One region of the Arthrobacter sp. NicSoilC5 genome, then DNA from elsewhere that is predicted to be linked to it. Evidence: riboswitches for the same ligand, from Rfam matches in the RefSeq annotation. Region 1 holds a riboswitch; each other region holds the start of a gene.
The links. Region 1 has a riboswitch for S-adenosylmethionine ahead of LDO22_RS20735 (bifunctional o-acetylhomoserine/o-acetylserine sulfhydrylase). Riboswitches for the same ligand answer to the same signal wherever they lie in the genome.
Positions count from the first base shown of each region.

Region 2: linked by a shared signal. The riboswitch ahead of LDO22_RS16720 (cobalamin-independent methionine synthase II family protein) and the one ahead of LDO22_RS20735 (bifunctional o-acetylhomoserine/o-acetylserine sulfhydrylase) in region 1 are both predicted to bind S-adenosylmethionine.
Region 3: linked by a shared signal. The riboswitch ahead of LDO22_RS12275 (DUF1737 domain-containing protein) and the one ahead of LDO22_RS20735 (bifunctional o-acetylhomoserine/o-acetylserine sulfhydrylase) in region 1 are both predicted to bind S-adenosylmethionine.

Region 1 covers NZ_AP024660.1:4,476,526-4,482,472, forward strand. The annotation lists gene LDO22_RS20720 (CPBP family intramembrane glutamic endopeptidase) at 1-218, shown strand, start outside; gene LDO22_RS20725 (HNH endonuclease signature motif containing protein) at 304-2,049, opposite strand; gene LDO22_RS20730 (VOC family protein) at 2,256-2,894, opposite strand; SAM riboswitch class IV at 3,056-3,170, shown strand; gene LDO22_RS20735 (bifunctional o-acetylhomoserine/o-acetylserine sulfhydrylase) at 3,215-4,537, shown strand; SAM riboswitch class IV at 4,641-4,756, shown strand; gene LDO22_RS20740 (homoserine O-acetyltransferase) at 4,769-5,884, shown strand.
Region 2 covers NZ_AP024660.1:3,551,313-3,557,259, reverse strand. The annotation lists gene LDO22_RS16730 (adenylosuccinate synthase) at 1-149, opposite strand, end outside; gene LDO22_RS16725 (M14 family zinc carboxypeptidase) at 384-1,400, opposite strand; SAM riboswitch class I at 1,498-1,602, shown strand; gene LDO22_RS16720 (cobalamin-independent methionine synthase II family protein) at 1,616-2,824, shown strand; gene LDO22_RS16715 (uracil-DNA glycosylase) at 3,036-3,665, shown strand; gene LDO22_RS16710 (DUF3151 domain-containing protein) at 3,736-4,161, opposite strand; gene fbaA (class II fructose-bisphosphate aldolase) at 4,162-5,181, opposite strand; gene LDO22_RS16700 (TrmH family RNA methyltransferase) at 5,304-5,947, opposite strand, start outside.
Region 3 covers NZ_AP024660.1:2,607,395-2,613,341, forward strand. The annotation lists gene LDO22_RS12270 (OpgC domain-containing protein) at 1-1,652, opposite strand, end outside; SAM riboswitch class IV at 1,821-1,936, shown strand; gene LDO22_RS12275 (DUF1737 domain-containing protein) at 1,950-2,225, shown strand; gene LDO22_RS12280 (rhodanese-like domain-containing protein) at 2,222-2,632, shown strand; gene LDO22_RS12285 (O-succinylhomoserine sulfhydrylase) at 2,633-3,841, shown strand; gene LDO22_RS21845 (hypothetical protein) at 3,906-4,385, shown strand; gene LDO22_RS12290 (DUF222 domain-containing protein) at 4,391-5,398, shown strand; gene LDO22_RS12295 (glutamate--cysteine ligase) at 5,487-5,947, opposite strand, start outside.

The sequences.
Region 1 (5,947 bases):
CGCCCCTCGCCATCGCCGTCAGCTCGCTGCTGCGTGGCAGCTACCACCTCTACCAGGGCTTCGGTCCCTTCATTGGAAACGCGGTGATGGGGGTGGTCTTCGCCTGGCTCTACACCCGTACCAAGCGCGTCATGCCATTGGTCATCGCCCACGCGCTGCTGGACATTGTGGCATTCGTCGGCTTCAGCCTCTTCGGTAAGGCCGTGGGGCTGGGATAGCGCCGCCGAGGCCTGGCAGTGGGACTTAGGGGCTACCTGAGCGGCACAAGTGCTGTGTCCCCGCAATGCCCAACACCACCCACATTCACATGCCCAGCAGCAGCTGCCAGTCCGCCTGCGGGTCAGCGGGCAGCTCGAAAAACTTTGCATGGAACTCATCCCACAAGGGATCAGTGGGGCAAAGCTCGCTGGGGTCCACCATGTTCTCACCTGGCGGTTCTTCGACAGGCGGATCAGGCCACACCGGCATCCCCGCAAGGAACTCTTGCCACAACGGATCCTCCGATAGGTGCGGCCCGCGCCATGGTGGCGCCGTAGTCAGCGGAACGGTGTCACTAAGCCGGGCAGTGTCATCAAGTCCAGCCATGGATCCGGGCCGAGCTGATGCTTCGACGGGCGCCGCAACAGCATCGACCGGCAAGCTTCCCGATGGCCACTGGGCCGGTTCGGGGTCGGGGTGTTCTGGGTTGTAGTGCCTGCCTGTGGGTGAGGTCCAGCCGGGTGGTTCATTCTTGTTGGCCGGATCTGGCGTCCATCTGGTGTGGTGTTTGAGCCGGTGGTGTTTGGGGCAGAGTTGGGCCAGGTTGCTGACGTTGGTGGTGCCGCCGTGTTGCCACGCTTGTAGGTGGTCGGTTTCGTTGTCGGGGGTGCGGTTGGTGCAGCCGGGGAATGTGCATTTGGTGTCGCGCATCCTGATCCAGCGTTTGATGGCCTCGGTGAGCCGGTAGTTTTTCCGGCCGATCTCCAGTGGTGCCCCGTCGCGGGGGTCGATCAGGACCCGGTAGAACGATTCCGCCCCGTCGGCGACAAGTTTCCGTGCCATGGACGCCGGGATTGGTCCGAAGCCGTCCAGTAAGGCGGGTTCGTCGGTGGCTCCGAGGAGGGCGAACACGGGCACGGTGACCAGGACATCGGCCCGCGGCGCAGGGACCTTCCCGACCCCGGTGACACCCTCCGTGCCCTGAATGCCGAGGCCGGGACCGTCTTCCTCGGCGTGGCCGGCGCCGAGGAGCAGCGATGCTGCGATGTCGGGGCGGAGTTGGGTAAGGGTGCGGGGTTCGTCTGGTCCCTGGAGGCCGCGGGCGGTCGCGGTGGTCCGGTTCCAGATAGCGCACGCGGTGTCCCCGGGCAAGTAGAGGGAGATCCAGGCCATACCGTCCTTGTCCGGGGTGTATTCCATCCGCCGGTCAGCCACACCCTTTACATGGCGCTTCTCGATCGAGTCGGGGTGGTGGCGTTCCCGCCAACCACGCACCTTCGCCCGGAACCGGGACGGAACAAGCTCGCCGGGGGCCGCGCCGCGGGCGGGCTGGGGTGCAGCCGGGTCGAAGAAGTGCGCCACCAACGCCAGGGCGCCCTCGGTGGTGAGGCCTTCAGTCTCATCGGCGACAATCCGGGCGTGCTGCCAGGACATGTCCCCGGCGGACAGTGCATCGAACACCAGCGGCAGGGAGCAGATCCGGCGTGAGTGCTCCACCAAAGCGCCCGCGGCCGCCGAGCTGATGGTCAGCACCCCGGCGATCTCCTCCACCACCGACATGTCCGCGTAAGTGCGGTCCTGGACAGTGGCGTCCGGCGGCGTCATCGCCTGCTGGAAGGCAACGGCTTCGGCAGTATCCAGCGCCTTCATCGCGGCGAGCTGCGCCTCCAGCCGGGCCGCAACCTCCAGCCGTTCCAGCCGGATCTCATACCGCCGTTGAAGCACGTCAACACGGGAACCAATGCCGGCGCCGGCAGCCAGGGAAGTATCTTCGAAATCCAGCGCATCGATGGCAGCAACAGAGGCACGAACACCCTCCAAAACCACCTCAACACCACCGCTGATTCCCATGCCCACATCATCCAACGAGGCACTGACATCCAAAGTGTGCACGGTTCATGCTGGCGTCCTTCATAGCGGCGCAGGGGGCAGCTTCTTAAATTAATTCGGCCGCCATTGGGTGGTGACGCCGTTGTCACCACCCAATGGCGGCCGAAGTTTGCCCGGGCACAACCCGGGGACCTCCCCGAAGTGATCCGGGGAGGAACGGGGGAGGGTCAGATGGTGACGGCTCCGTTGGCGGTTTCAAAGGTGACCGAGAGGATGCCCGGGGTTCCGTGCGGGGCGACCCACTCCACCGCAACGTCCTCGAGCGGCTTCTCCACCGGCTCACCCAGCCACTCGGTGACGCGCGAGGCGGAACCGGCGATGGTCAGGCAGCTCATCTTGAGGTTGCTCTCGTACGCGTGGGACGGGTGGAGCGAGGGATCGCCCTCCCACTTGAGCATGTACGGCACCTGGGGATCGGCGATGAGGCCCAGGATGCCAATCTGCTTCCAGACCAGTTCGCGGCCGTCCGGGAACTTGCGGTTGCCGTTCACGGCGGCGCGGCCCAGGCGTTCCTCGAAGGGGGCGAGGTCGTCCACTTCGACGCACCAGCCCATCCAGCCGCCACCAGCAGCGGAGCGGGCACGTACTGCCTGTCCGAACGGTGCCTTGTCCGATGCCGGGTGGTCCAGGACCTCAACGACTTCGAGGTACTTGTGGCCGGCGAGCGGGATGATCATATTCCGGGTTCCGAAGCGGGGGTGTACGCCACCCTTCACTGCCTCAACGCCGAGGGCAGTTGCAATACGTTCGGTAGTGGCCGCGAGGCCATCGTGTTCACAGGCGTAAGAGACGTGATCCATGCGCATGCGAACATCTTGGCACTTTGTGATCAGGCTCTCAGCTAAGGGCACCCTTACTAGTATTTGTGGCGCCCGGCGCCCCCGTTATTCGGCCGAGACAGTGGCCGGAAGACCATGTTCGTCACAATGCTGTCCACGGCAACCGTCCGGTTCCTAGACTGGGCCCAGGTCATGAGTGCCAGCGCCAAGCCCCGGCTCGCTGGCCGGCAACCCTCCATCCGCGGTGGGGTGCCCCGGGTGAAGACCTGGCTCCCCGGCAACAGCCGGGAGCAAGCGCGGCCCGTACTGCCGGTGAGCATGCCGGGCCCATGTCAAAGGAGATTTGGATGTCCAACGGATGGTCCTTCGAAACCCGCCAGATCCACGCAGGCCAGGCGGCGGACAGCGCCACGGGGGCCCGCGCCCTGCCTATCTACCAGACCACGTCATTCGTGTTTCCCAGCGCTGAAAGCGCCGCCAACCGTTTTGCCCTGGCTGAACTTGCGCCCATCTATACCCGCATCGGCAATCCCACCCAGGATGCCGTCGAGCAACGGATTGCCAGCCTCGAAGGAGGCCTGGCCGCGCTGCTGCTGAGCTCCGGGCAGGCCGCCGAAACCTTCGCTGTCCTGAACATCGCCGAGGCAGGCGACCACATCGTGGCCAGCCCCAGCCTTTACGGCGGAACCTACAACCTGTTTGCGCACACGCTGAAGAAGTTCGGCATCTCGGTGACCTTCGTGGCCGATCCGGACAACCTGGACCAGTGGCGCGATGCCGTGCAGCCCAACACCAAGCTCTTCTTCGGTGAAGTGGTGTCCAACCCGCGCCAGGACGTCCTGGATATTGAAGGCATCTCCGAGGTGGCCCACCAGGCCGGGGTTCCGCTCATTGTGGACAACACCTTGTCCACGCCGTACCTGATCCGCCCGCTGGAGTGGGGTGCGGATATTGTCCTGCACTCGGCCACCAAGTACCTGGGCGGCCACGGCTCGGCCATCGCCGGTGTCATCGTCGATTCCGGCAAGTTCGATTTCGGCAAGGATCCGGAGCGGTTCCCCGGCTTCAACACCCCGGACCCCACGTACAACGGCCTGGTCTACGCCCGCGATCTCGGTGAAGGCGGCGCACTCGGCGCCAACCTCTCCTACATCCTCAAGGCCCGTGTGCAGTTGCTGCGCGACCTCGGCTCAGCCGTCTCGCCCTTCAACGCGTTCCTGATTTCCCAGGGCCTGGAGACGTTGAGCCTGCGGGTGGAGCGCCACGTTGCGAACGCCACGGAAGTGGCGCGCTGGCTGGAGGCAAGGGACGACGTCGAATCCGTCGCCTACGCGGGGCTGCCCTCCAGCCCCTGGTACGAGCGTGGCCGCAAGTACGGACCCAAGGGGACGGGCGCCGTCGTGGCCTTCAACCTGGCCGGCGGGGCAGAGGCGGGCAAGCGCTTCGTCGACGCCCTGGAGCTGCATTCCCACGTGGCCAACATCGGCGACGTCCGCTCCCTGGTCATCCACCCCGCGTCCACCACGCACAGCCAGCTCTCGCCGGAGCAGCAGGTTGTGGCCGGCGTGCACCCGGGCCTGGTCCGGCTTTCCGTTGGCCTGGAGCACATCGACGACATCCTGGCCGACCTGGAGGCAGGCTTCCGGGCAGCCAAGGGCGCCGACGCGTAGCCCCAAACGCGAGCGTCGCAGCATGTGCCGGCCGGCGAACCGGGAAGTCACAACCAGTCATACTCTTGGCCTGGAGTGGGGGGTGTTTCGTACACTCGAACCAGGTCATGAGTGCCAGTGACAGCCCCGGCTTGCTGGCCGGCAACCCTCCATCCGCGGTGGGGTGCCCCGGGTGAGGACCTGGCCTGCCGGTCAGACGACGGCAGGCAAGCGCGTAGAAGAGGTCTTGCCATGACGGTTACCGTCGCCCGAACCACCATCCCCCAACACGGAATCGTCCGTTACGCCTCCATCGGGGGACTGGAACTCGAAGCCGGGGGATACCTCCCGGACGTCACCCTGGCCTACGAAACCTGGGGGACGCTCAACGCGGACGCCAGCAACGCCATCCTGATCGAGCATGCGCTGACCGGCAGCACCCACGTGACCCGCGGCGACACCGACGAAGAAGGCTGGTGGGAACAGCTGGCCGGCCCCGGCGCTCCCGTGGACACGGACCGCTTCTTCGTGGTGTCCATCAATATCGTTGGCGGCTGCTACGGATCTACGGGCCCGTCATCGCCCGCGCCGGACGGAAAGCCCTGGGGCTCCAGGTTTCCCCTCGTCACGCTGCGCGACAGCACCGTTGCCGAGGCAAGGCTCGCGGACCAGCTGGGCATCAAGAGCTGGTTCGCCGTCCTCGGCGGATCCATGGGCGGCGCCCGCGCCCTGGAATGGGCGGTGACGTACCCGGAAAGGGTGCAGCGCTGCGCGGTGATCTCCGTGGGAGCCGCCAGTACTGCCGAACAGATTGCCTTCGCGCAGGCCCAAACGCTGGCCATCCGGCAGGACCCCAATTTCAACGGCGGGGACTACTACGGCGGTCCGTGCCCGGAAGACGGGCTGGCGCTCGCCCGGCGCATCGCCCACATCACCTACCGGTCGGCTGCCGAACTGGAAGGCCGCTTCGGCCGGGCACCCCAGGCGCCCGAGTCGCCCCTGCAGGGGGAAGTTCTTGCCTCCCGCGGCCGCTACCAGGTGGAAAGCTACCTGGACCACCAGGGCAACAAGCTGGTGAAGCGCTTCGATGCCAACAGCTATATCGCCCTGACCGAGGCACTGATGAGCCACGATGTGTGCCGGGGACGGGGAACCTTGACCGAAACCCTCGCCGCCTCCACGGCACGGTTCTTCGTGGCCGCCGTCGACTCGGACCGGCTCTATTTTCCGTCGCAGTCCCACGAACTGGCCCAGGCGCTGCCCGGGGACGTGGACGTCCATGTCATCCAGGCACCGATCGGGCACGACGGGTTCCTCACCGAGATCGGGCAGTTGGGCGGCCGGCTGCGGAACAGCTTCCTGGTCTAGGCGCCGCCTGGCGCACAGCCCTTAATGTGCATTCCTGCAGATGCGTTCTGCACTAATCGGCGT
Region 2 (5,947 bases), 930 kb from region 1:
TACTTTTCACCGCCTACGACGACGGTGTGCCCGGCGTTGTTGCCGCCGTTGGGCTTGACGACGTAGTCAACACGGCCGCCCAGCAGGTCGGTGGCCTTGCCTTTTCCTTCGTCGCCCCACTGGGCTCCTACGATCACAATTGCTGGCATGGGATCCTCCCCCATTCGTTCGGACTGCCCGGGCCGGCCACCAGGTGGCGGGCCCATGCAGCGCCGTTCATGAGAATGCCCCGAACATACCGGCCTTCGCACAGCCGCAGCACGGCGCAGCGAAGCAAGAGTTCCGGGGCTCTTACCACCCAAGTTTAGCCGATGGGGCACTTTGTCCACTGTTGTGGCCCGCCGCGGTCCTTTCTGCCAAAAGGCCGCGGCGGCCGGTGCCGCCTATTCGTCCTCCGCCTCCCCGGCGGGCCGGGACGTCTGTTCGGCGAGCGTGTTCCAGAAGGAGGTGTCGGCGTCGGCAATGGACCCGTCCGCGATGGCCGCGGCCGTGGAGGTCAGCGTGGTGACGGTCTGCTTGATCAGGTAGCCGTTGCTGCGCTGTCCGAGTGCATAGCCGTCCAAATAGTGGTCCGACATGCCGCGCATCTCGAAGAGCAGGGTGGCGATGCCGTACTCCACGGAGATGCCGTTGCGGCTGATGGTTTCGGCACTGCCGCCCTGGTACTTGCCCAGGTGTCCCCAGCCGGTGGAGTCGACGTTGTTGAAGACCACCGCGCCGAGCTGCTTGGATTTTTCGACGACGGCGGGGTCGGCGTTGGGGGTGGTGGGGTACAGGATGGAGCCGGATACCAGCTTGCCGTCACGCTCCGCCCGGGTGCCCTGGTGGTGCAGGTCGATCATGTAGTCGATCCGGTATTTGCGCATGACGTTGTTGTGCAGCGCCTGGGTCTCCGGCTGGACCTTGGCCACGTGGTCGCGGTTCAGGTCCACACCCTCGGCGTTGTAGCGGGTGAGGTGCCGGTCCCCCTTGGCGAGGTAATTGTCCAGGGAGAAGTTCACGTCACCCATGGCGCCGTCCGCATTGAGCATGGGCACCACCAGGATGTTCACGCCTTTGAGGATGTCCGCGGATTTGCCGGTCCCCAGGTGCTTAATGAACTCCATGGCGCCCTCGGTGGTGAGCTGCTCGTTGCCGTGCTGCTGGGTCAGGTACAGGATGGTGGGCTTGGCGGGGTCCGAAATGTACTTGACCACGTGGATGTCGCGCCCCTTGACCGTCTGCCCGATGACCTCCAGCTCCATTGCCGGCTGGCGGGCATCCTGGTCCTTCAGGAACGAGACCATCTGTTCGTACGTGGCGAGCTTGGACGTGGTGATCTGGCCGTTGCCGTCGTAGGTGGGGCCTTCGCCCACAGCGTGTGCCAGCGGGGCAGGTCCTGCTACGACGGCCAGCGCCAGGGCTCCGGAGACGGCGAGGAAAGCCGCCGGGCAGCCCGTCGCGACATAAAGCGGCTCAGACTTGCCCCGGGGCAGGCATCTGGATTTATGTGAGAGTGAACCATCCGGAGCGGCCGAGAGACCTGGCTCGATGACGCCGCAGCAACCACGGTCCAGCAGGATTCCTGCCGGCCGAAGGTGCTACTGCCAGGACCGATGGAAAGGAAGATTCCAGCATGTCCCTGAACACCGACCACATCCGCGTCACCCACGCGGGATCCTTGCCCCGCACCCCGGAACTCATCGCCGCCAATGCCGCCAAGGAAACCGACGGCATCACCCCTGAATTCCTGGAACTCCTGGAGGCCTCCGTGGTGGAGGTGGTCCAGCGCCAGAAGGACCTCGGCATCGACATTCCCAACGACGGCGAATACGGGCACACGATGTCCAGCTCCGTGGACTACGGCGCCTGGTGGAACTACTCCTTTGCACGGCTGGGCGGCCTGGAGCCAACCAACGTGGACCGCTGGGCCGATGCCCAGGTGCACCGCTCCTCGCCCGGCAACATTGTCCTGACCTCATTCCCTGACCGGCGCGACCGGCAGGCGTTCAACGAGGCCTACAACGACCCCTCCTCGGGCATCCTGTCCCACCGCAAGAGCGTGACCCAGCCCAAGATCGCCGGACCCCTGACCTACACGGGCCAGGACCTGGTGGCATCGGACATCAGGAACCTGAAGACCGGCCTCGCAGCGGCCGGGTTGTCGGACGGCTTCGTAGCGTCCCTCTCTCCCGGCTCCTGCGCCCGCGTGGCCAACGAGTACTACAAGTCGGATGAGGAACTTGTCTACGCCTGCGCCGATGCTATGCGGGAGGAATACAAGGCGATCATCGATGCCGGCCTGACCGTGCAGCTCGATGATCCGTCCCTGGCCGAGAGCTGGGACCAGATCAATCCCGAGCCCTCCCTGGAGGACTACCTGAAGTTCATCCAGCTGCGCGTCGAGGCCACCAACTGGGCCCTCCGCGACCTGCCCCAGGAACAGATCCGGCTGCACGTCTGCTGGGGTTCCTGGCACGGTCCGCACACCACCGACATCCCCTTCGCCGACATCATCGGATCGGTGCTGCAGGTGAACGCCGGCGCCTACTCCTTCGAGGCTGCCAACGTCCGCCACGAACACGAATGGCGGGTATGGGAGGACACCAAGCTCCCCGAGGGCAAGGTGATCATCCCGGGCATCGTCTCGCACGCCACCAACGTGGTGGAACACCCGGACTTGGTGGCAGACCGCATTGTCCGCTTTGCCGACGTCGTGGGCCGTGAGAATGTCATCGCCTCCACCGACTGCGGCCTGGGCGGGCGGGTCCACCCGCAGATCGCCTTCGCCAAGCTGGAGGCCCTCGGCGAGGGCGCCCGCCGGGCCACCAGCCGCCTCTGGTAGCTGCGGGAGGCGAAGCGGGAACCCGCCGGTTCCGTGCCCTGGCTGAGTCAGGTGCACGGGACCGGCGTTTCGTTTCCCGGGGCTTGCTAAACTGGGTAAGGCCGACCAGGAATCGGCCCACCCCAATCAACCGCCGCTGATGTGTCGCGCCCCCGCGTGCCCGTTTCCGTGGCGGCAGCAACGCCAATCCCCGCAGGAGAACCAGCACTTCATGACAGCCCTGGCACCCGAAACATTCCACGAACAGCTCATGAGCCGCCGCTACGACCCCAGCGTTGCTGCCGTTAACGAGCTCTGCGATTCCCTGCAGGAGACCAAGCCCGGAACCGTGGTCCCCTATGTGGATCCCATGCACGACGTGGAGGAATGCCGCATCATCAGCCTGTTCTCCAACATTGGCGAGGCGGACCCGTCCGGGTTCATCACGGCCGGGGACCAGGACGCCGCGACCCGCATGCTGGGACTGCAGTGGAAGCTGGGCCTGCGCCCCGAGTTCGTGATGCCGTGGAACGTCCACCCCTGGCACGTTCCCGGTGAGCCCAACGGCAAGTTCACTCCCGACCAGATCCAGGCAGGCCTGAAGCCGCTGCTGAAGTTCCTGGCCCTGGTGCCCCGTGCCTCCGTCATCGTGGCGCACGGAACCGAAGCCAACCGGTTGGCCAACGCACTCCTGAAGACCGAAGTTCCGCTGCTGTGGCGCCGTGGCCTGAAGACCTACAAGGTACGCTCCCTGAGCGGCCGCGCCTTCGCCGGTTCCCCCGCTCGCCAGGAGGAGTACCTCGAGGACATGCGCGCGGCCTACGCCGACGCCATGGCACGCACCGGCATCGCCAAGCCTTAAGCGACCGACGGCGGGTGGTTACCTTTCCAGGAAAGGTAACCACCCGCCGTCGTTGTTTAAGCGCAAAGGACTAAAACTTGCCCTCGATCGCTGCCTTCGCCGTGGGGTCCGAGTCGTTGAGGAACTTTTCGATCCGCTCCGGCTCGTCAGCCTCGCCGATGGCAGAGGAAGCCCTGCCCAGGGAATAGAGGGCCCGCAGGAATCCGCGGTTGGGCTCGTGCTCCCACGGGATGGGCCCGACGCCGCGCCAGCCGTTGCGGCGCAGCGAGTCCAGGCCGCGGTGGTAGCCGACGCGGGAGTAGGCGTAGGAATCGATGATCCGGCCCTCCGCCCATGCTTCTTCGGCGAGCACAGCCCAGAGCAGCGAGGACGTGGGGTGCTTGGCCACCAGGTCCAATGCCTCGTGGCCGGCCTCCAACTGCCCGTGCACCTCGGTTTCGGCAGGCAGGAGCGTGGGCTCCGGCCCCATCAGGTTCCGGCGGAACTCGTCCGACATCTAGAAGGTCTTTCCGGCCGAACCGAGCTGCTTGGTGGCTTCCACCACGCGGGCTGCCAGGCCGGCTTCGGCGGAGGCGCCCCAGACGCGGGGGTCGTAGGTCTTCTTGTTGCCCACTTCGCCGTCAACCTTCAGGACGCCGTCGTAGTTCTTGAACATGTGGTCAGCCACCGGACGCGTGTAGGCGTACTGGGTGTCGGTGTCGATGTTCATCTTGATCACGCCGTAGGAAACGGCGTCGGCGATCTCCTGGTCGGAGGAGCCGGAGCCGCCGTGGAACACGAGGTCGAACGGGTTGTCCTTGCCGATCTTGGCACCCACCTGGGCCTGGATGTCCTTGAGGATCTCCGGGCGCAGCTTGACGCCGCCGGGCTTGTAGACGCCGTGCACGTTGCCGAAGGTCAGGGCGGTGATGTAGCGGCCGTTTTCACCAGCGCCGAGGGCGTCGATGGTGGCCAGGGCGTCCTCGACCGTGGTGTAGAGCTTGTCGTTGATGGCGTTCTCCACGCCGTCTTCCTCGCCGCCGACGGTGCCGATCTCCACCTCGAGGATCATCTTGGCTGCCGCGGTGCGGGCCAGCAGGTCGCGGGCGATCTTCAGGTTCTCCTGCAGGGTCTCTGCGGAGCCGTCCCACATGTGGGAGTTGAACAGCGGGTTGCGGCCGGCCTTGACTTCAGCCTCGGACGCTTCCAGCAGCGGCAGGACAAAGCCGTCCAGCTTGTCCTTGGGGCAGTGGTCCGTGTGCAGGGCGATGTTGACACCGTAGTTCTTGGCCACCTCGCGGGCGAAGGCAGCAAAGCCCAGGGAACCAGCCACCATGTCCTTGGTGGAGGCACCTGACCAGTAGGCGGCACCGCCGGTGGAAACCTGCACGATGCCGTCGGACTCTGCCTCGGCGAAGCCACGCAGTGCCGCGTTCAGCGTCTGCGAGGACGTGACGTTGACGGCGGGGAAGGCGAATCCGCCCGCCTTCGCGCGGTCGATCATCTCGGCGTAGATCTCTGGGGTTGCAATGGGCATGCTGGCTCCTCTGCTGAGTTTCGTCTGTGGGTGGATGACCCTCAAATAGACCGCTTACGGCTTGGCACCATCCTAGCCATTCCCGGGCTGGCAGGGTGTTTCGGGTCACCGGTCGGTAATACTCACACGTGCTGGTTGAAGACGTGCCGCCGGATCCAGGCGTGCATGGCAATAGCCGCGGCGGAGGCGGCGTTGATGGACCGGGTGGAGCCGAACTGCTCGATGGACAGGGTGGCGGCGGCCGCCTGGTGCACTTCCGGAGTCAGGCCCGGGCCCTCCTGCCCGAATACCAGCACGCAGTCGCGCGGCAGTTCATACGTCTCCAGGGGCACCGAGTCCGGGAAGATGTCGATCCCGATGATCGCCAGCCCCTCCCCCTGCGCCCACTGGACGAAGTCCTCCACGGTGGGGTGGTGGCGGACGTGCTGGTAGCGGTCGGTGACCATGGCGCCGCGCCGGTTCCACCGCCGTCGGCCGATGATGTGTACTTCCTTGGCGAGGAAGGCGTTGGCGGTGCGCACCACGGTGCCGATGTTCAGGTCGTGCTGCCAGTTTTCAATGGCCACGTGGAAGTTGTGCCGCCGGGAGTCCAGCTCCGCGACGATCGCCTCGTGCTTCCAGTAGCGGTATTTGTCCAGGACGTTGCGCCGGTCGCCGTCCGCCAGCAGGTCAGGGTCCCAGTGGTCGCCTTCCGGCAGGTCCCCTTCCCAGGGCCCGACGCCGACCTCCGCCTTTGCGGGTCCGGCCTCCCCGGGCTGGTGGTCGG
Region 3 (5,947 bases), 1.9 Mb from region 1:
TGTCCCGCGCCGCCGGTCCCCTGGTCCACGAACGTGGTCAGGGCCTCAGTGTGGAAGAACGGGAGCAGGGAAAGAAGGAAGACGCCGATCAGCACGGCCAGGGCGGTCACGTAGAGCTTCCCGGCCCGGCGGGACGTCAGGTCCACCACCCGGCCGAAGTCCTCCTTGGCCTTGGGCCCGTACACCATGCCCACCACCAGGCCGGAGAACAGGACGAACAGCTCCGCGCCTGACACGAAGCCCACCGCCTCCTGGGTGAGCAGCTGGAACAGTGAGGCCATGCCCAAGTGGTTGACCACCACAAAGACAATGGCCAGTCCGCGCAGCAGGTCCACCCGCGAATCCCTGGTGGAAGGGTCCTGGTAGCTCCAGGACGTGGCGGTGTTGATCCGGCGGGGAACCTGCCACAGGGCCACCAGGAGGATGACCATGGCGGCACCAACGGTCCAGGGGGCGGCGCCGGAAAGCGTGTTGGCCCGCACGTAGGTGCCCGTGGACGCCACATCCGTGACAGGGCCGGTGACCATCGGCGATGCCTTCAGCCTGTCCAGGGCGGCCTTGGCAATATCCGGGCTTCCCGTGAGCAGCCAGCTTATACTTGCCACGCCGGTATCCCGCGTGCTGGTCCGCTCGTCCCACACCACGGCGGCCGTCCCGGCGAAAGCGGGTGACGTGGCAGTGGCCACCACCTGGTCCCACCAGCCCGTCTTGATGTCCGCCTCGGGCGCCCCACCGGACGCAGGGCTGTAGAAGGCCGAAGTCTGGAGGAGGAAAGGCTTTTTGCGTCCCTCGGCGTAGGTGCCGTAGAAGTTTTCGCCGCCGGAGGCCGTCAGCATCTCCTGGAGTTCGCCCGGACGCGGCGTCGTGTTGACGGCGGCCCCGCCGGCAGTGTCGTCGTGATAGGCGGTCAGGCCCACCCAGTCCACGGCGTCATCGCCCGGGTAGTAGGGGGCATAGGCGCTGTCGCTTCCGTTCCAGGTCCCGTCCCCGTTCGTATCCAGGAGGGAAAACCCGTCGCTTCCCGGCTGCGGGGCATTCCGGTTCCGTTCAAAGGGGTAGTCCTTGCCCAGGTAAGGCGCCCACACCATGGCGGCCCGGCCGCCGTCGTCCTTCTTGAAGGCTGCCGCCACGGCCTGGAAGGCCTGCCGGTACGTGGCCGGCTGCTGGCCCCAGGCCACCCAGCTGGCATTCATATCGGGGGCGAACCGGACCAGCAGTTGGCCCTTGAACCCCGATGTCAGGTCGCGGACCTGGGCTGCGAACGCTTCCGCCTCCGCGGGGCCGAGCTGGTCCAGGGGCACCGACGGCTTCACCGTGAGCAGGGCGTGGGCGCCTTTGGCTGCAGTCTGCTGCAGGAAGCCGTCGATGTCATTCCGCTCCGATTCGCGGTACGGAATGGTGATGTCGTGGCCGAAGACGGCGGGGCCGGCGCCCAGCCTGTCGCTGAAGCCCGCGGCCGTATCCTCGCCCCACTCGAGGACCGCCCCCAGCCACGGCTTGCCCTTGTCCGGTGCAGCAGGCGCCGCGTGCGCCGGGCCCGCCGGGACCACCAGGGCCAGGAGGGCGATGAACGCCGCGGCGAAAAAGGCTGCGATGGATCGCGGACGGTTTCGCCGGATGGCGGCGTGGTGGTGCGATACGTGTGCCCGCATGCTGACAAGGACCCCCCGGTACTCATTGCTCTGGATACGGGGCGGCGCCCCCGGTAAGAACTTTATCGGCCCATGGGCATAACCCGTGCCGTGACGCGGACGGCTCAATTACGGAACATGACGACGGCGGCGATGCGGCCGGGCGCGGCAGGTGTTACGTTTTTGGGGAGTAATGAGTACCGGCGCCAAGCCCTGACTTGCCGGTCGGCAACCCTCCCTTTCGCGGCGGGGTGCCTCAGGTGAATACTCGGCATATCGACCGATTCGAGCTGCAAGCGTGAGAGAAGGAGATCCGTCGTGTCCGACGCACCCGCCCCTGACGAAAGACTGTCCTACCGCCTGATTACGGGCGCGGACAACCGTGAATTCTGTGAGCGGATCTCCGCTGCACTCGCCGATGGCTACGTCCTGCACGGCAGCCCGGCGGCGACCTTCAACGGCACCACCGTCATCGTGGCGCAGGCAATCGTCCTTCCGGCCGCGATCGCTTCAGCCGACGCCGCCGTGGCCACCGCCGTGGACCAGCTCGATGCCGAATTTGAGGGCGAGTTCGACGGCGAGGGCCACGCATGAGCTACGCGGGAGACCTGACGCCGCAGGAAGCCTGGGCCAAGCTGGAGCAGGGCGCCATCCTGGTGGATGTCCGCACCGAGGGCGAATGGGCCCACATCGGCATCCCGGACACCAAGGCGACGGACAACGATCCCCTGTTCATCCAGTGGACCTTCCCCGGCGGCATCCCCAACCCGGACTTCGTCAAGGACCTCCAGGAGCAGGCGCCGGAGGATCCCCACGCGGAACTGCTGTTCCTGTGCCGGTCCGGCCAACGGTCCATCGCGGCCGCGACTGCCGCCACCCAGGCCGGCTTCACCGCGTACAGCGTGCTGGAGGGCTTCGAAGGCGAGCCCGACCGCTATGGCGAGCGGACCGTCAATGGCTGGAAGAACCGCGGCCTCCCCACCAACCTCGGAAAGAACTAAGTGACCTTCAACCCAGACGCCCCCGGCTGGAACCCCGACACCCAGGCAGTCCGCGGAGGCCTGGACCGCTCCAACTTCCAGGAAACATCCGAGGCCATCTTCCTGAACTCAGGGTTCGTCTACGAATCCGCCGCGGCAGCCGAACGCGCCTTCACCGGCGAGGACGAGCGCTTTGTCTACTCCCGCTACGGCAACCCGTCCGTGGCCACCTTCCAGGAACGGCTCAGGCTGCTCGAAGGCACCGAAGCATGCTTCGCGACGGCGTCGGGCATGTCCGCCGTGTTCACCGCGCTGGGCGCCCTGCTGGCTGCGGGCGACCGGGTGGTGGCCGCCCGGTCACTGTTCGGTTCGTGCTTTGTGATCCTGAACGAGATCCTGCCCCGTTGGGGTGTGGAGACGGTCTTCGTGGACGGCCCGGACCTGGACCAGTGGCGCGAAGCCCTGTCCAAGCCCACCACCGCCGTCTTCTTCGAGTCCCCGTCGAACCCCATGCAGGAGATCGTGGACATCGCCGCCGTCAGCGAACTGGCGCACGCGGCCGGGGCCACCGTAGTGGCGGACAACGTCTTTGCCACTCCCCTGCTGCAGCGCTGCGGGGACCTCGGCGCCGACGTGATCGTCTACTCCGGCACCAAGCACATCGACGGGCAGGGCCGGGTGATGGGCGGAGCCATCCTGGGCACCAAGGAATTCGTCGACGGACCGGTGAAGCAGCTGATGCGCCACACCGGCCCCGCGCTTTCCGCTTTCAACGCCTGGGTCCTGACCAAGGGCCTGGAGACCATGGGCCTGCGCGTCAACCACTCCTCGGCCACCGCACTCCGGCTCGCAGAATGGCTTGAGGAACAGCCGGCGGTGAGCTGGGTCAAGTACCCGCTCCTGAAGTCGCACCCGCAGTACGGGCTGGCGGCAAAGCAGATGAGTGCAGGTGGCACGGTCCTTACCTTCGAGCTCGCTCCTTCCGCCGGACGCACGGGCAAGGAAGCGGCGTTCGCACTGCTGGACGGACTGCGGATCATCGATATCTCCAACAACCTCGGTGACGCAAAGTCCCTGATCACTCACCCCGCCACCACCACCCACCGGGCCATGGGCCCGGAGGGGCGGGCCGCCATCGGCCTGAGCGACGGCGTGGTCCGGCTCTCGGTGGGGCTCGAGGACCCGGAGGACCTCCTCCGCGACCTGGAACAGGCGCTGAAGCAGATCTAGCGGGGGCGGGACCAGATCCGCCTGGCCAAATACAGATGTCAGTGCCTCGTTGGATGATGTCGGTATGGGAACCAGCGGTGTCGGGGTGGTGCTGGCGTCACTCGATGCCTCTGTTGCCGCCCTTGATTCGCTGAACCGTGAGGACTCTTTCCTTGCTGCCGGGGCGGGTGCTGGTGCCGGTATGGATGTGTTGCAGCGTCGGTATGGGATCAGGCTGGAAAGGCTTGAGGTTGCGGCCCGGCTGGAGGCGCAGCTCGCTGCGGTGAAGGCACAGGACACTGCCGAGGCAGTGGAGTTCCAGCGCGCCCTGACCCCGCCGGACGCCTCGATCCATGACCGCACTTACGCTGACATGTCGGTGGTGGAGGAGATCGCCGGTGTCCTGACTATCAGCTCCGCGGCCGCGGGCGCTTTGGTGGACCAGTCACGGCGGATCTGTTCCCTGCCGCCGGTGTTCCAGGCCTTGGCCGCGGGCGCGATGTCGTGGCAGCACGCCCGGATTGTCGCCGACGAAACCGAGGCCTCACCCCGGAGGGCGCGCTGAAGCTGGTGGCGCATTTCTTCGACCCTGACGCACCCCAGCCCGCCCGCGGCGCGGCCCCGGGTGACCTCGTCCCGTCAAGGTTCCGGGCCAAGGTCCGTGGGTGGCGGGAACGCCACCATCCGGAATCGATCGAGAAGCGCCATGTAAAAGGGGTAGCTGACCGGCGGATGGAATACACCCCCGAGCGGGACGGTATGGCCTGGGTCTCGCTCTACCTCCCCGGGGACACCGCCTGCGCCATCTGGAACCGCACCACCGCCACCGCCCGCGGACTCCAAGGTCCCACCGAAGAGCGCACCCTCACCCAGCTCCGCCCCGACATCGCCGCCTCCCTGCTGCTGGGGGCTGGCATGAAGCCCGCAGCCGGGGAGACCGCCGCCCACGCCGAGGAAGACGGTCCCGGCCCCGGCGTTCAGGGCACGCAGGGTGTCACCGGGATCGGGCAGGTCCCCACCCCGCGGGCCGACGTCCTGGTGATGGTGCCCGTATTCTCCCTCCTCGGAGTGACCGATGAACCCGCCGTACTGGATTGTTTCGGGCCGATCCCGGCGTCCATGGCACGGAAACTTGTCGCCGACGGGGCGGAATCGTTCTACCGGGTCCTCATCGACCCCCGCGACGGCGCACCCCTGGAAATCGGAAGGAAGAACTACCGGCTCACCGAGGCCATCAAACGTTGGATCAGGATGCGCGACACCAAGTGCAGCTTCCGGGGCTGCACCAACCGCACCCCCGACAACGAAACCGACCACCTACAAGCCTGGCAACACGGCGGCACCACCAACGTCAGCAACCTGGCCCAACTCTGCCCCAAACACCACCGGCTCAAACACCACAGCCAATGGACACCGGACCCGGCCAACACGAATGAACCACCCGGCTGGACCTCACCAACGGGACGGCACTACAACGCCGAATACCAGGACTCAGAACCAACCCGCTGGCCCCCGGGCATCCTGCCAACACAACGAAGCCCGCTGGAACAGGTCCTTCTACAGCGCCTCGCTACCTAGCACCTGCTTCGCTCCGGGTCTCTACACCTGCCGTTCTACAAGACACCTGAGGTTCTACAAGTCTGCGCGCCTGGCGGCTCTTGCCCCGTCAGGCCTGCCGGACACGCAGCAGCTCGGGCGTGGCCGCCACGTCCGCAAGGTCCAGCGCATCACGCATGGTCAGGTGGACGGCCTGCCGGACCACCGCGCCGAACCCCATGTCCTCCGGCGGTTGCCCCGCCAGGGCCTTGTCGCGGGCGCGGCGCTGTTCAGCGGACCCTGTCCCGCGCGCGATGATGTCCTCCACCCCCTGACGGGCCAATGCGAGCTCGCCCTGTTCGTCAAGGACGGGGGCCAGGTAATCCACCAGGGAACGCACCACATCCGCAGCCGGCGCCGGCCGGAAGTTGCCAAAGTCCAGCAGTTCGCCGCTCAACCCGGCACTGCTGGCCTGCCAGGACGCCATCCGCAGCAGGACGGTGGGAACGGGCGCAGGGTCCACGTCGTCCCGCCACTCCCGGCTGGCGGATTCCACAAGTGCCCGGACCAGCACGGCGATGAGTGCGGCGT